4 regions of the Paraburkholderia sp. BL6669N2 genome follow, and region 4 is predicted to be linked to each of the others. Evidence: predicted binding sites of a transcription regulator. Region 4 holds the regulator's gene; each other region holds the start of a gene.

What was found. The regulator LexA, encoded in region 4, represses DNA repair genes until DNA is damaged. The targets are predictions, from matches to a motif close to ACTGTATNNNNATACAGT.
Region 1: B0G80_RS11075 (PA0069 family radical SAM protein) is a predicted target of LexA. The motif match lies at 1,623-1,640, and genes of this name have one in related genera.
Region 2: imuA (translesion DNA synthesis-associated protein ImuA) is a predicted target of LexA. The motif match lies at 1,871-1,888, and genes of this name have one in related genera.
Region 3: B0G80_RS04955 (putative DNA modification/repair radical SAM protein) is a predicted target of LexA. The motif match lies at 1,757-1,774, and genes of this name have one in related genera.

The regions. Positions count from the first base shown of each region.
Region 1 is NZ_QUNA01000001.1:2,432,883-2,436,087, forward strand. Features, by position in the region: gene B0G80_RS11070 (NINE protein) at 1-415, shown strand, start outside; gene B0G80_RS11075 (PA0069 family radical SAM protein) at 432-1,577, opposite strand; gene B0G80_RS11080 (Lrp/AsnC ligand binding domain-containing protein) at 1,684-2,172, opposite strand; gene B0G80_RS11085 (D-amino acid dehydrogenase) at 2,340-3,205, shown strand, end outside.
Region 2 is NZ_QUNA01000001.1:3,870,547-3,873,751, reverse strand. Features, by position in the region: gene B0G80_RS17690 (DNA polymerase Y family protein) at 1-1,219, opposite strand, end outside; gene imuA (translesion DNA synthesis-associated protein ImuA) at 1,149-1,856, opposite strand; gene B0G80_RS17680 (hypothetical protein) at 2,036-2,245, shown strand; gene B0G80_RS17670 (putative Na+/H+ antiporter) at 2,986-3,205, opposite strand, start outside.
Region 3 is NZ_QUNA01000001.1:1,100,917-1,104,121, reverse strand. Features, by position in the region: gene B0G80_RS04960 (UdgX family uracil-DNA binding protein) at 1-526, opposite strand, end outside; gene B0G80_RS04955 (putative DNA modification/repair radical SAM protein) at 536-1,744, opposite strand; gene B0G80_RS04950 (2'-5' RNA ligase family protein) at 2,007-2,612, shown strand; gene B0G80_RS04945 (hypothetical protein) at 2,657-2,890, opposite strand; gene B0G80_RS04940 (DnaJ family domain-containing protein) at 3,150-3,205, shown strand, end outside.
Region 4 is NZ_QUNA01000001.1:467,880-471,084, forward strand. Features, by position in the region: gene B0G80_RS02100 (DUF2939 domain-containing protein) at 1-256, opposite strand, end outside; gene B0G80_RS02105 (hypothetical protein) at 358-702, opposite strand; gene lexA (transcriptional repressor LexA) at 808-1,458, opposite strand; gene B0G80_RS02115 (sulfate ABC transporter substrate-binding protein) at 1,773-2,813, shown strand; gene cysT (sulfate ABC transporter permease subunit CysT) at 2,973-3,205, shown strand, end outside.

The DNA of each region.
Region 1 (3,205 bases), 2.0 Mb from region 4:
CGCACTGGCGTTCTTCTTCGGTAGCCTCGGCGCTCACCGGTTCTATCTGTACGGCATGCGCGACATCTTCGGATGGGCACATGTGCTCGGCACGCTGATCGGCATTCCGGGGGCCATGCTCCTCGTGGCGAGCGAACGCGCTTCGATGCTCGGCTGGGTGCTGGCCTTTCCCGGCGCGATCTCGCTGCTCGCCGCGTTTCTTGCCGCGATCGTCTACGGGCTGCGTCCGGACGAAAAGTGGGACGCGCAATTCAACGCCCAGACCCAGCGCAAAAGCCGCTCCGGCTGGACGGTCATTTTCATCGTGATCTTTTCGCTGCTGATCGGCGCCTTCCTGCTGATGACAGGTCTCGCCATTTCGTTCCAGACGTACTTCGAAAGCCAGGTGCAGGCGGCCAAAGCGCTCTCGCAATGATCCGCCGCGCGTCGCGCTAGAAAAGATTCAGTTGAGGATCGTCGTGTGCCGGCTTATCGGCACGCGGCACGTCGACCGGCCGAAAGTGCGACATATCGAGAATGCCGCGGTCCCGGCGGTTCAACCCCAGACGGCGCACCGCCTTGTGGAATCGCTGCTTGAGCAGATCCGCCCACAAGCCCTCACCTTTCATGCGCGTGGAGAACGAAGAGTCGTAATCCTTCCCACCCCGCATGTCCCGCACGCGACTCATCACCCGATCGGCACGATCTGGAAAGTGCGCCGCGAGCCAATCCTTGAAAAGCGGCGCGACTTCCCACGGCAGACGCAGCACGATGTAGCTCGCGTTGCTCGCGCCGGCTTCCGCGCAGGCCTCCAGCACGCGCTCCATGTCCGGTTCGGTGACGAACGGAATCACCGGCGCGATGCTGACGCCGACCGGAATGCCCGCCTCGCTCAACATGCGGATAGCGCGCAAGCGCCGCGACGGCGTGGCCGCGCGCGGCTCGAGCGTGCGAGCGATCTCGGCGTCCAGCGTGGTGATGGTGATGGCCGCCATGAATTGCCCGCGCGCCGCCATGGGCGCCAACAGATCGAGATCGCGTTCGATCAGCGACGACTTGGTGATTGCCGCAAACGGATGCTGACGTTCGCTGAGCACTTCGATCACCCTGCGCGTGAGCCGCAGATCGCGCTCGACGGGTTGCCAGGCGTCCGTATTGACGCCCAACGCGATCGGCTCCGGCACATAGGACTTCTTCGACAGTTCCCGCTCGAGCAACTCCGGCGCATTAATCTTGGCGTAGATCCGGCTTTCGAAGTCGAGGCCCGGCGACAGTCCCAGATAAGCGTGCGTGGGCCGCGCAAAACAGTAAATGCAGCCGTGCTCACACCCACGATACGGGTTCAACGACACGCTGAACGGAATATCCGGCGACGCATTGTGCGTAAGAATGGTCTTGGCACGTTCTTCGAAGACCTGCGTGCGCAAGACCTTGGGCTCGTCATCGTCTTCCGGCGCCGACAGCCAGCCGTCGTCCACCGCTTCGCGCTGGTCGACTTCGTAGCGGCCTTGCAGGTTCGTCACCGCGCCACGGCCTTTGCGAGGCGCGGGCGGCGCGATCGGAAATTCGTTGACGAAGTGGGGGTCGGAGTCGGTCACGGCCGGAACACATAAAAACGCAAAATGGAAAAACGGCGCAAAACACCTGTACAAATATACAGTGTTTACGCCGTTTGTCGAGCCCCGCCGAGTGCTGTCGCGCGGATCAATCCCCTACCGGAATCGTCAGTGTTTCCTTGATCTCCTCCATCACCACGTAGCTCTTCGACTGCACCGCGCCGGGCAGTTGCAGCAGGATGTCGCCTAGCAGCTTCCGGTAATCGGCCATTTCGCCGATGCGCGCCTTGATCAGATAGTCGAAATCGCCCGACACCAAATGGCATTCCAGCACCTCGGGGATCTTCTGCACCTCCCGGCGGAACTGGTCGAACATGTTGCCGCTCTTGTGATCCAGCGTGATCTCGACAAATACCAGCAGCGCCGCGCCCAACTCCGGCGGATTCACGCGCGCGTGGTAGCCGGTGATCACGCCATCGCGCTCCATCCGCTTGACGCGCTCGATACATGGCGTGACCGACAGTCCAACCTGTTCGGCCAGGTCCTTCATGGCGATGCGGCCGTCCTGCTGCAGCAGCCGCAGGATCTTGCGATCGAGTTTGTCGAGGGCCCGGACCGGTTGGCGCTGTGTACGCATGGTGTTTTTGCTGAAAATCTTGAAAATACAATAACAAAACCTGCCTGACTGTTAATAGTATAGCGGTTAACACTGGGCGATCCGCGATACACCTTGTTAATCGAACGAATTCCACCGAATCGACAAGCGCACCGTCCTCAGACCTCATTTGAATACCTGGAGCATCTATGCGAGTCGTCATTTTGGGCAGTGGCGTCGTCGGCGTGACCAGCGCGTATTACCTGGCGCGCGCGGGACACGAAGTGACCGTGATCGATCGCGAGGCCGGCCCGGCGCTCGAAACCAGTTTCGCCAATGCCGGCCAGATCTCGCCGGGCTACGCGTCGCCGTGGGCCGCGCCTGGCGTGCCGCTGAAGGCCGTCAAGTGGATGTTCCAGAAACACGCGCCGCTGGCGATCCGCCTCGACGGCACGCAATTCCAGTTGCAATGGATGTGGCAGATGCTGCAGAACTGCACGTCGTCGCGCTATGCGGTGAACAAGGGGCGCATGGTTCGCCTCGCCGAATACAGCCGCGACTGCCTGCAAGCGCTGCGCGCCGAAACCGGTATTCAATATGAAGGCCGCACCGGCGGCACGCTCCAGGTGTTCCGCACCCAGCAGCAATTCGAAGGCGCCGCGAAAGACATCGCCGTGCTGCAGGAAGCCAATGTGCCGTATGAATTGCTGTCGCCGGCCGAACTCGCGCGGGCCGAACCGGCGCTCGCCGCGGTGTCGCACAAGCTGACCGGCGGTCTGCGCCTGCCGGGCGACGAAACCGGCGACTGCCAGATGTTCACCACGCGCCTCGCCGCGCTGGCTGAGGAACTGGGCGTCAAATTCCGCTACAACACGCCGATCGACGCACTCGCAATGGCCGGCGACCGCATCGCCGGCGTGAAGTGCGGCGAAGAACTGGTGCGCGCGGATTCGTTCGTTGTCGCGCTGGGCTCGTATTCGACCGGCTTCCTGTCCGGTCTCGTGAAGATTCCGGTTTATCCGCTCAAGGGTTATTCGATTACCGCGCCGATCGTCAACGAAGCGTCGGCGCCGGT
Region 2 (3,205 bases), 3.4 Mb from region 4:
GCCTAGGAAGTCCATCCGGGAGGGTGTCTGACTTTTTCTCCTGCGTGACTGGAATCCAGCGGTTTGCGATTTCGGGACGGTGGTCTGCCGTGGGCGCCGGCCGCAGAACGTTTTCCTCGCCCAGCCGCGCGACAAGCAGCTCGAGCAGCTTCTGATGGTCCTCTTTTGAGCCGCCCGGTTCAGGGAATAGCATGTCGGACGCCGGCGCCGCAGATTCGACGTTCGTAGCATCGAGGCGCAAAGCAATCATCGGCGCGACCAATTCGATGCGATGCAACCGTTCCTTCACCAGTCTGACCAGATGTTCTTCACGCCATGTCGGTTCGCCCAATGCAATGTTGACGATGGTCGGCTCAATCGCGTCGCGTCCGCGCTCATGCTCAAGTGAAAGGCGAACGCCGGTGACTGCGAGTTGCTTGGCGCAGAGCCACCCGCATAACTGCACAATCAGTCGATGCGCAGCGAACACTGCTCCGTCTGCGTGCTCAAGCCGGTCCGGCATCTCAAGCCGCGCGGAGAAGGTTGGCGGCAGCTCCAGCCAGTCGAACAGTTCGGGCGCCGTGCCGAAGGCCCGGTCGAGAGAATCCAGAAGGTGCTCGCCACACCGGCGTTGCAGCCCTGCGCGGGGCAGGCGCCGTATGTCCGCTATGGTCTCGCAGCCCAGACCATTAAACCAGTCGAAAAACGGACGGACTTCAGGGACCGCGGCCATTGGCAATGCGGACAGCCGATGCTCTAGCGACGCGAGTTTCAAAACTCGACGGTTCCCGTATTTCGCGAGCAACCAGGCACCCTGGCCCGTCGGGGCCGCGCTGATGCGCGCGGTGAAACCGAGAGCACCAAGGACGGCTTTCGCTTCACGACTCAATGCAAGCAAGCCACCGAAGAGGCGCAAACTCGCGCCGACTTCGACGACGACCGTCGCTTCGTCGAGCAGTGCGACTTCGGGCGAGAAACGCATCAGCGCGATACCAACCTCGCGCTGCGCAGCGCTTTCCCGGCAAATGTCGCGTTCATGCATCGCCGTCTCAGGGGACAGCGTAAGTACCCCACCGCGTTTCATTCCAAGACGCACGCCAGCCAGACGCGCAGTGGCATCTGCAATGACGACCCTGTCTTTCTCAAGCACGGCGCTGCCGTGAGCAGGTTCATGTGACCACTTCGGTCTGAAGACCTCGAGCGGCAACTTCGGCAAGTGGACGGCGAGAAAGACGCGCATGGCGGGAAAACAGAACAGGGGTTGGTTGAAGGGGAATCGACAGAGGCTCTGCGCGGGAGGGCCCTCGTCGTTTCACGATGTCGACGGTCAAACCCTCGGCTGATGGTCTGAGCGCGAGCCGCAGGAGCGCAGGCGACGCGTCCTGTGCACAGGCCAGCGGCCGCACCATGATGAACAGCGTTTCCGACGACTGGGCAGCAAGGTGCAGACGACGAAGCGAAGAAGCCTGGGCGTACTGCGTCCAGAAAATCAGTGCGCCGCAGCTGCCGGCGCGAAGAATCTGCTCCGCCGACCAGAGCGCATCCGCAGTTTTCTGCGTCTTCACGCGAAGCACCTGGTCCAGAGACAACCCGATGTAGCTGAGCCCCAAGCCGTCAGGGGTATGCGGTGATTGGACGAACGCAACCGGCCGGTTACCTGTGGCACTGAGGGCCGGGCGCAGGAGCCGGAGCTCACCCACGCCGGCTTGCTGGACCAGCAGGTCGACCAGCGCTCCTACTGGCCATCCGCCACCTGGCAGCTCTGCCGACAGCGCTGGATACCCAGTTTCGACAACCCTTCCGCGACTACGGGCGAGCTGCGACGCCCGCCATAGCGACGGGTGTATCTCCTCGGCAGAAACGGTAGCGGTAGACATTGGCAACCCAAAAACCTGTATATTTATACAGTATCGTACACGCAAATCCGTAGGAGTGAACTGACACTTTTTTGCGGCTTGAACGATGGACGCGCCCAGAAACAGTCCGTCGATGCCGCAAATGCGTTCGCTCGGAGGCTGATGTTGGCCGCATGCTTCATCCAGACGGAGACTTCAACATGAGAGCAGACGAATGGGTTCGGGAAGCCGAACGGGAATCAAAGCTTGTGGACGCCCTGTTCAAAGCGCGTCATCTGATTTCTATGCATAACGGCATGACGGTACGATGCGACGGTGAGGAATGGCCGCTTGATTTTGGTCAGGAACTGAAGGTGATTGACGCTACGTCGAAGATGGCAGGAATCGACACTGCACGGCTCAGGCAGTAGATACTTGTCGAGCCGCTCGAGTTTAGGCAATCATTGATGAGAAGCGGACGGAGGACCGACAAGGGTCGACAGATGCAGACTGACAGATACCGTGGATACACGCTGTGGGGCCATGCCATCCTTCAGCAGGACGACATCTTGCGACCGGAGCGCTTCGCCAGCAGCGGCACAATTATGCGCGACTCGAAGGTTGTAGCAGCGTCTGGGGTGCTCGACGCATTCGATACTCATGAAGAGGCAGAATCAGCAGGCCTTGCGTGGTGTCGCGCGTGGGTCGATAGCCACGGTTAATGCGGGAAAGGCGCTGCGCCGTCGATTGCGTGGGCTATCGTCGGGCGAAACATAGAGCGGGCCTGACGCAGCATTGCCGTGTCGCATTTGCTCGCTGGTCTCTTTGCGGTCAACGACAACTTATGCCGCCCAGTTCTACCAGTTCTAATTTAATGGACCTCGCTAAGGAGCACTGCCTAGCCCTATCGATGCAAGGCGTGGGGTTGGATGGCGCTTCAATATACGGCCGGCCAAGAATGGAGCCACAATGGCAGCCGAAATCGGTATCCGAGCAGCAAATGCGTCGTCTCCCTGATGTGTTTCGTTGGCTGCTCGTCGACGCGCCCCTGCGGCTGCAGTGGCCGTAGTCGGCCGAGGATTGGGATGCGAAAAAAGGCGACACGCCGGCTGACGTCAAGGCACATCTCAACGCTGTCTGTCTGCTGCATCTTGCAAGGCAAAAGGCGCGTCTACAGGAGCAGGAACGCGACGCCCGCTGTTATGGTCGGCAGAAGGGCGGCGCCAAGCAGTTTCATCGGACTCACTGCGCCTCCTGAAAACCGGTTTCCAAGTATCGCGAGGCCGGCCGGGTTCGGAGCATTTGCAATCACCGTCAATCCTCCGCCCGTCACCGCTCCTGCCACGAGCAGGTACTTTGCGCTGTCTGATAACCCGGGTATGAGCGACCCG
Region 3 (3,205 bases), 630 kb from region 4:
AGGTCGCGCGCCCCATGCGTTGCGCAAAATGTTCCGCGGCCCACGGCAACACATCATGCTCGGGTTCGTACCAGGCGATGTATTCGGGCGTCTGCGCCGCCGACATTGACGCCGACGCCTGCTTGCGAAACCGCACGTAGGCAATCATGTCGTGCTTGGCGCGCCGCACGCTTTTGGCCATGCGATAAAGGCGTGCGCCATCCGCGTCCGCCGGCGAGGCGGCCGCGCGGTCGCCGTGATGCCAGCGCCACAGGACCTTGTACAAAAACGCCCAACGCTGTGATTCGCGGAACAGGGCGGCGTCCTGCAATAGCGCCGCCAGCTCCTTCGAAACATGCACGGCGGTGGGTCGAGCCTCGGCTTCCTCTGACGTCGTGCCATAGTCGAACAGCGCCTGCTCCTGCGATAACTCAGGTTCCTGTTTGATGCGCCATTCAATCGTCTCCGGCGCGAGGCCATCAGCTAAAGCGCCGAGCGATGCGGCGCGCCAGGCGGCGAAATGGTCTTCGATAACGATGGCACGCATTGCGACGCTTCACAACAACGCCAGTTGCACCGGCGGCGCCAACACCCGGCGCAGGCGGGCCGACGACGTGTCATGCAGCGCCGCGCGATAGTCTTGCGTCACGACGAACGGCTTGATCTTTTCCAGCGGACAACGCAGCCGCACGAGGTCCTCGTAGCGCACCCGGCGCGAACGCCGTAACTCCACCAAACGTTTTGCGTTGCGCATGCCGATGCCCGGCACGCGCGCGATCATGCGCAGCGGCGCGCGGTTCAGGTCGACCGGAAACTGCTCGCGATGCGCCAACGCCCACGCGAGCTTCGGATCGATGTCGAGCGACAGGTTGCCGGGCTGTTCGAACAGTTCGTCCGCACTGAAGCCGTAGCCGCGCATTAAAAAATCCGCCTGATACAGCCGGTGTTCGCGTAACAACGGCGGCGCCTGAGCCGGCAATGCGGAAGGACTGTCGGGAATCGGGCTGAAGGCGGAGTAGTAGACGCGCTTGAGCTTGTATGACCCGTAGAGCGTCGCGGCGGTCTGCAAGATCGTGCTGTCGTTCGTCTGATCCGCGCCGACGATCATCTGCGTGCTTTGGCCCGCGGGCGTGAACTTCGGCGCTCCGGCGTCGCTATGCGCTTCTTCCTGCGCAAGGCGGATCGAGCCCATGGCGAGCTTGATGGTGCGGACGTTCTTTTCCGGCGCGAGCAGCGCTAGGCTGCTGTCCGTAGGCAGTTCGATGTTCACGCTCAAACGGTCGGCATAACGCCCGGCTTGCGCAATCAGCTGCGGATCGGCGTCGGGAATCGTCTTCAGATGAAGATAGCCGCGAAACTGATGATCCTCACGCAACGACTGGGCGACGCGCACGAGTTGTTCCATCGTGTAGTTCGACGACTGAATGATTCCGGAACTCAGAAACAATCCGTCGATGTAATTGCGCCGATAAAAATCCAGCGTCAGGTCGACGACTTCCTCGGGGGTGAAGCGCGCGCGTGGCACGTTGCTCGAGCGCCGGTTGACGCAGTACTGACAGTCATACAAACAGAAATTGGTGAGCAGGATTTTCAGCAGCGAGACGCAGCGCCCGTCTGGCGTGAAACTGTGGCAGATGCCCGCGCCGGTGCTGGCGCCGAGGCCTGCAATGCCGCGCGAGCCGCGTTTGGGCGCGCCGCTGCTTGCGCATGACGCGTCGTACTTCGCGGCGTCGGCCAATACTTCCAGCTTTTTGAGCAGTTCCACATTGCCACCAGTACTGTATGGATGTACAGTATTGTACGTGGGGAGGCGGTGACTGCAAGCGGTTTTTTATGGGGAACGGCTGTGGGCGGAATTGTGCTGCCTTTGCCTGCAACGGGGAGCTATCTCAGTAACGACCGGGTTTGATAAAGGCGATCGCGAAACTCGCACAGTCGAGCGGTCTGGATAGAGCAGCTATCGCGGGTGAGCCCGCACAATGAACGGAGATTCATCGACATGCCGGCTTTATCCGGTCAGGAACGCCATGCCTGAACAACTTTGGCTGCCTGGGCTCGAGGCGCCGCCAACGCCGACAGACGGCCTGTTCTTCGCCGTCTTTCCCGATACCGCCACCGCGGCCGGCATCTCGAAGCTCGCGCAACAGCTTTGCGGGGAGTCGCGCGCGCGAAGCAAGCCGCTTGCGGCCGGTCGTCTGCACGTCACTTTGCATCACCTGGGAAATTTCGCCGGTGGTTTGCCGCAAAAGCGAGTCGATGCGGCGATGCAGGCGGCTGCGTCGATCAGAATGGAGCCGTTTAGCGTCGAATTCGACACGGCGGTCAGCTTTGCCTTGAAGCTACGACCGGGCCCGCTGGTGTTGGGCGGAGGCGAAGGCGTCGCCGGCTTGCACGTACTGCACGACGCCTTGGGTCGTGCGTTGCAGAGCGCCGGGTTGGGTGAGCACGCGGTCTCGTCCGCGGCGCAGTACACACCGCACGTCACGCTGGCGTATGGGATGCCATGGGCCGCGGCACGCCCCGTCGAGCCGGTCTGCTGGAACGTGCGTGAGTTTGCGTTGATGCACAGCTTGCTCGGGCGTACGCGGCATGTTGCGTTGGCGCGCTGGACTTTGACCGGCGCCGAATCCTAGCGCGCGTCGCCTTGGGTGACGGCGGCTTATCGAAGGACGCCGTGCTAGAACCGCATTCCGGTCGCGCAACCGCCGGCGAAACCGGCACCGCTCCCGCCCGTGCCACCGCAGAACACGCCGCAACCGGAGAGCGCGAACGCCATGGTGACGCCGGCCAGCGTCGCAGGTAGCCACGGTTTTCGAGTGCGCTTGCCTGGACTGATGAGATCCGCCGCCGGCTGCGGACTGATGCGGGCATGGGGAGCGATGGAGATGTGACTGCGGCTGGAAGTGATCATTCGGGGTTTCATGGCGTGGATGATTGTGGGGCGGTGAGGGAAGGCGTGCAGAGCGCCGTCTGGTGAAAGTGTTTTGTCAGATTTGGCAATGGAAAACGGAGCGGCAAGTGCCGCGGGGACGAATCGCCGAGGCTAGCGCACGACCGTGCGCCCTCAAATACGCGGAATCTGAAAACGTAGGAGGTTTCGTCGGTTCGAGAAGCGGAACGATCGTGCGCGCCCTGATAGAATGCTTGGGCCGCAACGTAGTGGATTGCAGATGAAATTGCTTGATGCGTTAGTCGAACAGCGTATTGCCGCCGCCGCCGCGCGAGG
Region 4 (3,205 bases):
GCGCGCCAAGCCGGCGTGTCAGCAGGCCGGCGACCTGTTGCTTCAGGCTCTCACGCAACGCGGGGAAGTCGACGTACTGATTGACCGTTTGCGCGTCGCGCGCATCGGCCGCGCGTTTGAGATTGTTCAGCGCGATGTACGGCGACGCGTAAGCAAACCCCAGTGCGGCGATCACCACGATCACGATTAGCGTGACGATCAGCGGCTTTGTGGCGCCGCCTCTGCTGCCGCGTCGGGTATGTTTCGGAACTGCCATCGAGTGGGACTCTCCATCAGGTGTGATCTAACGTGGACCACGGCCACGCGAAAACGATCCCACGCAATGCAATCTCTCGCCGCCCGCTCAAGACAGGGTCATCACGACTCGAACACCGCGCCGTGGACGTTGGCTTCGTCGGCGATGCAGCGGTCGATCATGCGGCATACCGCGTCCATCGTGCCGACCATGATGAGACGCGACGGCCCGTGATAGACCCGCACCGGCGCGCGACGCGCCGGTTCGGCCGTATTCAGGCCGGAATTCAAAGACACGCGGGCAAACGCCGGCAACGACGAAGGCAAGCTCGACGCCGCCTCGGGCGAGTCGAACAGCGACGGTGTGCTGCGCGTGGCCGCCTCGATCAATGAGCAGGGCACCAGCTTGCGAAGGTGACGCAGACGACCGAACTGGCGAAAGGGCAGCAGGCGGGCAAGACGTTCCATGAGACTCTCCAGACGATGCAACGTTGATGCGGCGTTGATGCAGTGTCGATGCGACATTGACGCGGCTTTTTATTCTGTCGAACGTGCAAAAGGGTTAGAACGGGGTTAGAACTCGCCGGGGCGGATCAGCCCCACGGCGATACCCTCCAGCGCGAACTCCGCACTGCCGGTTTCCACGAAGATGTTTTCGTAATCGGGGTTCTCGGCGATCAGTTCGAGCCCGTTTGGCCGGCGCTTCAGGCGCTTGACCGTGACGTCGTCGCCCAGCCGGGCAATGATGATCTGGCCGTCTTTCGCTTCGCTGCGCTTTTGCACCGCCAGCAGATCGCCGTCGAAGATGCCCGCGTCGCGCATGGACAGCCCGCGCACCTTCAGCAGGTAATCGGGCTTGCTCGAGAACAGCGCCGGGTCGCACGCGTAGTGCTGCGAGATATGTTCCTGCGCGAGGATCGGGCTGCCGGCGGCAACGCGCCCGATCAGCGGCAGCGACAGTTGCATGATGCTGGCGTGCGGCAGCGTGAACTGGTGCGGCGAGTCTTCCGGACCGGCCAGCAGGCGAATGCCGCGCGACGCGCCGGCCGCGAGTTCGATCACGCCCTTGCGGGCGAGTGCGCGCAGATGTTCTTCTGCCGAATTGGCCGAGCTGAAACCCAGCTCGGCGGCGATCTCCGCGCGGGTGGGCGGAAAGCCGGTGCGTTCGATAGCCCTGCGGATCAGATCGAAAACCTGCTGCTGTCGTGCGGTGAGTTTGGTCATGGCGCCACTGTATGTATGAACAGGTGACTGTATTTTTATACAGTATTCGGCGCAATTCAAGCTTTACTTTAAGTTCGGGGCGAAGGGTGGCGTTCCAGCGTCGTCAAGCGATGTTTCAACACCCGTTTTCGCGCCGCAACGCCTTATCCAGCTGTCATTACCACTTTTGAGTATTAAAGAATGAAGAAACATTATTTTTAATGATGAAAGCCCTTCGATAGACTGGGCCTCCCGTTGACGTTCATGTGCACGTGACCGCGACGCAAGAAATGACACCACACGCTGTTTCAGCGGACAACGCGGAGAAAGTTGACATGAATCACCAAGGTACGGGGCTGGCAGGCAGGACGAAGAAACTGATCGCGGCGCTCGCATTGGGCGCGGCGGGCGCGCTCGGTGTGATGGCGCAGGCGCACGCCGCCGATACGACGCTGCTGAACGTCTCCTACGACCCGACGCGTGAGCTGTATCAGGACGTCAACCAGGCGTTCGGCAAGGAGTGGAAGGCGAAGACGGGCGAGACGATCACCTTCAAGCAGTCGCACGGCGGCTCGGGCGCCCAGGCGCGCTCGGTGCTCGACGGTCTGCAGGCCGACGTGGTGACGCTGGCGCTCGCCTACGACATCGACGCACTGGCGAACAAGGGTTTGCTGGACAAGGGCTGGCAGAAGCGCTTGCCGGATAACGCCTCGCCGTACACGTCGACGATCGTGTTTCTGGTGCGCAAGGGCAACCCGAAGCACATCAAGGACTGGGACGATCTGATCAAGCCGGGTGTGTCGATCGTGACGCCGAACCCGAAGACGTCGGGCGGCGCGCGCTGGAACTACCTCGCGGCGTGGGCGTACGCCGAGCATCAACCGGGCGGCAATGATCAGAAGGCGAAAGAATTCGTCGGCAAGCTGTACAAGAATGCCGGCGTGCTGGATTCGGGCGCGCGCGGCGCGACCACCAGCTTCGTGCAACGCGGTATTGGCGACGTGCTGATCGCATGGGAAAACGAAGCCTTCCTGTCGCTCAAGGAATTCGGTCCGGAGAAGTTCGAGATCGTGGTGCCGTCGGTCAGCATTCTGGCGGAGCCGCCGGTCGCGGTGGTGGACAAGGTCGTCGACAAGCATGGCACGCGCAAGGTCGCGGAGGCTTACCTGAACTTCCTGTATAGCGAGCAAGGCCAGGAGATCGCGGCGAAAAACTTCTACCGTCCGCGTTCGAACAAGGTGCCGGCCGAGCTGACCGCCAAGTTTCCGAAGCTGAAGCTGTACACGGTGGACAATTCGTTCGGCGGCTGGACCAACGCGCAGAAGACGCACTTTGCCGACGGCGGCGTGTTCGATTCGATCTATCAGCCGCAGTAACAGGCCCGCTGCCGGCAGGCAAAGGCATAGGCAAAGGCATAGACATAGGCAGCACGACGCGGCGACGCGTCACTCCCGAGCGCGCCCCATGGGGCGCGCTTTTGGCCGCCAGGGCCCGGCGGCCGGCAATACGAGCATCAACCTGAACGAGTAACGAGCATGACGACGTTGACCTTCCGAAAACCGAGCGCGTTGCCCGGCTTTGGCCTGACACTCGGCATCACGGTGGCTTATCTGAGCCTCGTGGTGCTGATTCCGCTTGCGGCGACCTTTCTTAAGACCGCCACGCTCGACTGGAGCCAGTTCGTGCGCGCGGTGAGCTCGCCGCGCGTGCTCGCGTCGTATCGGCTCACCTTCTTTTCCGCGCTCGGCGGCGCGCTGATCAATGCGGT